2 regions of the Trichococcus sp. genome follow, and region 1 is predicted to be linked to the other one. Evidence: a T-box and tRNA genes for the amino acid it is inferred to sense, from the RefSeq annotation. Region 1 holds a T-box; the other holds one or more tRNA genes.
What was found. The T-box of region 1 lies ahead of leuS (leucine--tRNA ligase). A T-box ahead of a tRNA ligase gene usually reads a tRNA of that ligase, here a tRNA-Leu.
Positions count from the first base shown of each region.

Region 2: it encodes a tRNA-Leu, which carries the amino acid that the T-box ahead of leuS (leucine--tRNA ligase) is inferred to sense. The anticodon was not compared.

Region 1 is NZ_JBSQPW010000028.1:7,350-9,761, forward strand. Features, by position in the region: gene ACTCCX_RS08935 (LysM peptidoglycan-binding domain-containing protein) at 1-551, shown strand, start outside; T-box leader at 640-846, shown strand; gene leuS (leucine--tRNA ligase) at 935-2,412, shown strand, end outside.
Region 2 is NZ_JBSQPW010000001.1:88,819-91,230, reverse strand. Features, by position in the region: gene ACTCCX_RS00380 (YitT family protein) at 315-1,181, opposite strand; tRNA gene ACTCCX_RS00375 (tRNA-Leu) at 1,349-1,432, opposite strand; gene ACTCCX_RS00370 (pilus assembly protein TadG-related protein) at 1,564-2,412, opposite strand, start outside.

The sequences.
Region 1 (2,412 bases):
CGAGTACAATCACAGTTGCATCGGGCGACACGCTCTTTAAAATTGCGAATGCGAACGGCTTGACGGTAACAGCACTAAAGGCACTGAATAATCTGAGTTCCGATTATATCTATCCGGGGCAATCGTTGCAGGTGAAGGCTACTGTCGCGGCTGGTAATACTTCCAACGTCGTAACGACTCCTACTGTAACGGCACCCTCCGTTCCGACAGTCACGAACAAAGTGTACACGGTCCAAAAAGGGGATACGCTCTATAAGATCGCATCCTCAAATGGCGTTTCTGTTGCCGACCTTAAGACTTGGAACAGTCTGAGCACGGATATCATTTTTGTGGACCAATCACTGAAATTGGCTGCAATGACAACTTCAACGCAGACAACTTCAACACCCACGGTAAATGCGCCTGCGTCATCCGCGAATACTTATACCGTCCAAAAAGGCGACACTTTGTACAGCATCGCCAAGAAAAACGGGGTAAGTTTAGCCGCTTTGATCGAAGCAAATGAAATCACGTCCAATGTGATTTATGTCGGTCAGGTCATCAGCCTCTAAGTCACAAAGGCCTCGGTTTTGGTAGGCATCAAGCCTTGATGAAATGCGTTTTATTTGTTAAAATAACACATGAGTCAATTCATAACTGAAACAAACATAGAGAAGGAATAGTAGGGAGCCGCTTTTTTGAAGAGAGTGCATGGGTGGTGAAAATGCACAAAGAGCCTCTTGAACTCGCCTTTGAGTTGTTCCGCTGAAAGCATTAGTAAGCAGGACCGCATCGCTGCGTTAAAGGCATGATAAGGAATGCAAAGACATTCAATATAGGTGGTACCGCGAAAAATTCGTCCTATAGGCAGAACCAGTGATGGACGCTGCCTATGGGATTTTTTTTATGGCAATCGCCTGTTTGGATGAATGAAAAGAAAAGGATGTTGCTGGAAATGGGTTATACGCATAAAACGATCGAGAAAAAATGGCAAAAATATTGGGCAGACAACCGCATCTTCAAAACGACCGAAGCAGGCGGGAAACCGAAATATTATGTTTTGGACATGTTTCCTTATCCATCCGGCCAAGGCTTGCATGTAGGCCATCCGGAAGGCTACACAGCGACGGATATTGTTGCCCGCGCAAAACGTGCACAAGGTTTCAACGTATTGCATCCGATGGGTTGGGATGCTTTTGGCTTGCCTGCTGAGCAATATGCGCTGGATACTGGTAATGATCCAGCTGATTTTACTGAGCACAATATCAAGACTTTCAAGCGCCAGATCCAATCGCTGGGATTCAGCTATGACTGGAGCCGGGAAATCAACACGACTGATCCAAACTACTACAAATGGACGCAATGGATTTTCACAAAATTGTATGAACAAGGATTGGCTTATGAAGCGGAAGTTTCCGTAAACTGGTGTCCGGCTCTTGGGACTGTACTTGCCAACGAAGAAGTCGTCGATGGCGTCAGCGAACGTGGTGGCCATCCGGTCTACCGTAAACCGATGAGACAATGGATGCTGAAAATAACTGCCTATGCAGAGCGTCTGCTGGACGATCTTGAATTGGTGGATTGGCCTGAAAGCATCAAAGAGATGCAAAGGAACTGGATTGGACGTTCAGAAGGGTCGAACGTCACTTTCAAAATCAAAGATACAGACAAAGAATTCACCGTCTTCACGACTAGACCGGACACACTGTACGGGGCAACCTATGCGGTTATGGCCCCAGAATTGCCATTGGTGAAAGAAATCATGACAGCTCAGCAATCCGAAGCCGTCGAAGCATACATCGATTCCGTTTCACTGAAAAGCGATCTTGATCGCACAGAGCTTGCAAAGGAAAAGACTGGCGTATTCACTGGCGCTTACGCGATCAACCCTGTGAACGGCAAAGAAATCCCTATTTGGATCGCCGATTATGTACTGGCGACATACGGTACAGGCGCCATCATGGCAGTTCCTGCACACGATACCCGTGACTATGAGTTTGCCAAAACATTCGGTTTGGAGATCATCCCGGTCCTTGAAGGCGGAAACGTAGAAGAAGAAGCCTACACGGAAGACGGATTGCACATCAACTCGGAATTCCTGAACGGGTTGGATAAAGCGACCGCAATCGCGAAGATGAATGAATGGTTGTCCGAAAACGGACTGGGCGAAAAAGTGATTTCCTATCGTCTGCGTGATTGGTTGTTTTCGAGACAAAGATACTGGGGAGAACCGATCCCGGTCATCCACTGGGAAGACGGCACATCGACAACGGTTCCTGAGAATGAACTTCCGTTGTTATTGCCGAAGACCGATCAGGTGAAACCGAGCGGCACAGGGGAATCCCCGCTTGCCGTCATCGATGAGTGGGTCAATGTGGTCGATCCGGTGACTGGAATGAAAGGCAGACGTGAAACCAACACAATGCCGCAATG
Region 2 (2,412 bases), on a different contig from region 1:
TTTCTCGGTTGTTTGCGTCCGCGTCCGGCTGGAACAGCCGACACTTCGCGGTTCTCTCGGTTGTTTGCTTCCGCGTTCGTCCGGAACAACCGACACTTCGCGGAGAGCTCGGTTGTTTGCTTCCGCATTCGGCCAGAACAGCCGACGCTTCGTGGATCTCTCGGTTGTTTGCGTATGAACGCAAAGAGAACAGCCGACAATCCATGACTTGATCGCCCAATTTGGACCGGTAACCCGGTCATGAAACATCCACTTTTAATTACAGAAAAACTGAGGCGTGCTCCAAAATTGGAGCGCGCCTCAGTTTTTTGATTCTATTCGACTAATCCGGACTGGCGTTCCAATGTGAAACCCTTCCCGGCAACCTCATGCACCTGACCGATGATCACAAAAGCAAATGGATCGATGTCGTTGACCAGGGCATTGATGGCCGACATCTTATGCTGCTCGATGACGCACAGCACCGCTTGCTGCTGCGCCCCCTCAAAAGCCGTTTCGATATTCACCAGGGTCAGACCGACATCCTGCACATACAGCAACGCCTCTTTGATTTCCTCGAACTTTTTGGAAATGATGAAAAGCTGCATCTTATTCGTTCCGGTTACCATCACTTTGTTGATGACGATGGACGTCAGGAACACCATGATGAGCCCATAAAGAATCTCTTCCATGCTGGAAAAGAACGCCTGGATCAGCAAAAAAATGACGTCGAACGCATACATTCCCACTGCAACCGGAATGCGGAAATGCTTGTTCAGGAGCAGCGGCGGAATATCCATCCCGCCCGTAGAAGCGCCGACCTTGAACACCAGCCCCACACCCAACCCGCACAGGATTCCAGCGTAGATTGCCGAAAGCAAGATATCGTCAGTCATATCCTGCAAAGCCGGTATTGTTCGGAAAAAAGTCAAAAAAGTCGGGAAAATGATTGTGCTCAGTATCGTCGTCAAGGCGAACTTCCTTCCCAACAACGCGGCTCCGATGAAAAACATGAGACCATTGAAAATCAGCACGACCAACGAAATGTTCAACCCGAAGAAATGATTCAAAATGATGGCAAGCCCCGTCGATCCTCCGGCGATCAGATTCTTCGGCAATATGAATGCCGCAATCTCAAACGCGACGATGATGTTCCCTGCTATGACTGCAACTATCGGTTTTAATGTATGTAAAAGCTTCAAACAAGCCCCCTCCTTTGTATGGGATAACTTTCAGGAAAAAGATATCCACGCCATTATAACAGATAAATGGATGATGGGAAGAACAGTATGCAAATTTGGAAATAATTTAAAGAAAAAAGGAATCCCGACATCAGATATGATGAAGGAAATCCTTTTTTGAATTATTATGCGGCCAAGAAGACTCGAACTTCCACGGGAGATACTCCCACCAGCCCCTCAAGCTGGCGCGTCTGCCATTCCGCCATGACCGCAAAACCAACTATTTCATTATACTTTTGAAGTGGTTTTCTGTCAACGAAAGTTGCAAAATATTTTTTTGAGCATTTTGTTGATAATCTTAAAAAGCCAACTGTTGAAAAGCCGGCTTCATTATTATGCTCCCTTATTCAATTAAGGTAGATTTAACCAATCCATTCAATAGATTATAGTCGACAGGGTACTCTCCCGATCCGATATTGTAGACGTTCTTAACCTTCAGTACCAATGCAGGATTGTTGCCGTTTGGATCAAAAGATACAATCTCTACCTTGATCAGCACAAGATCCTTGAAATCGATCACCAACTTATTCCCGATATCTGCATATTTTTTTGAGTCTATGACTGCTTTTGACAGACTCAAGATATAGACATCCTGTTTGCGGTCCATGATGATTTGCATATTTGACTTTATCTTTTCCGGACCTTCCGCTACGACACCTTTCGTGACGGATAGGCCATCCGCATATTCAACATCAAAAAAGGCATTACTCTCGCCGCTGTTGACTGCCTTGTAATCATCTTTCCATAAACTTTCGAAATCACCATTTCCCAACTTTTCCCACAGTTGGATCTGAAGATTGGCTTTAGTGTAATCATCATCCAAATTTACAAACGGCAATGCTTCACCGTCCCATCGTTCCGTATACTTGGCCGTAGCATCCGCCTTGATTATAGTTGTTCCAGCGGAAAGGATGCCGGCAAAAAACTTCGGTGTGACCTGTCCTACAGATACCTTAACCGTCCTGTTCGTTGCATCCACCACGAGGTCATCCGCCTGGGTGTATATGAAGGCTCCATCCAAATTGTCGTCAAGATATGTACCCACCGTAGCGTTGACAGCAGTATTTACGCCAGTTGTCGTTTTCCCTAACGTAATCGCTCCAGCCAAAGCAGCAGCATCCGCTGCGCTCTGCAGTTGACTCTTTTGGACATACATGTAGCCCACATCGACTACCAGTGCCGTGAATCCTCC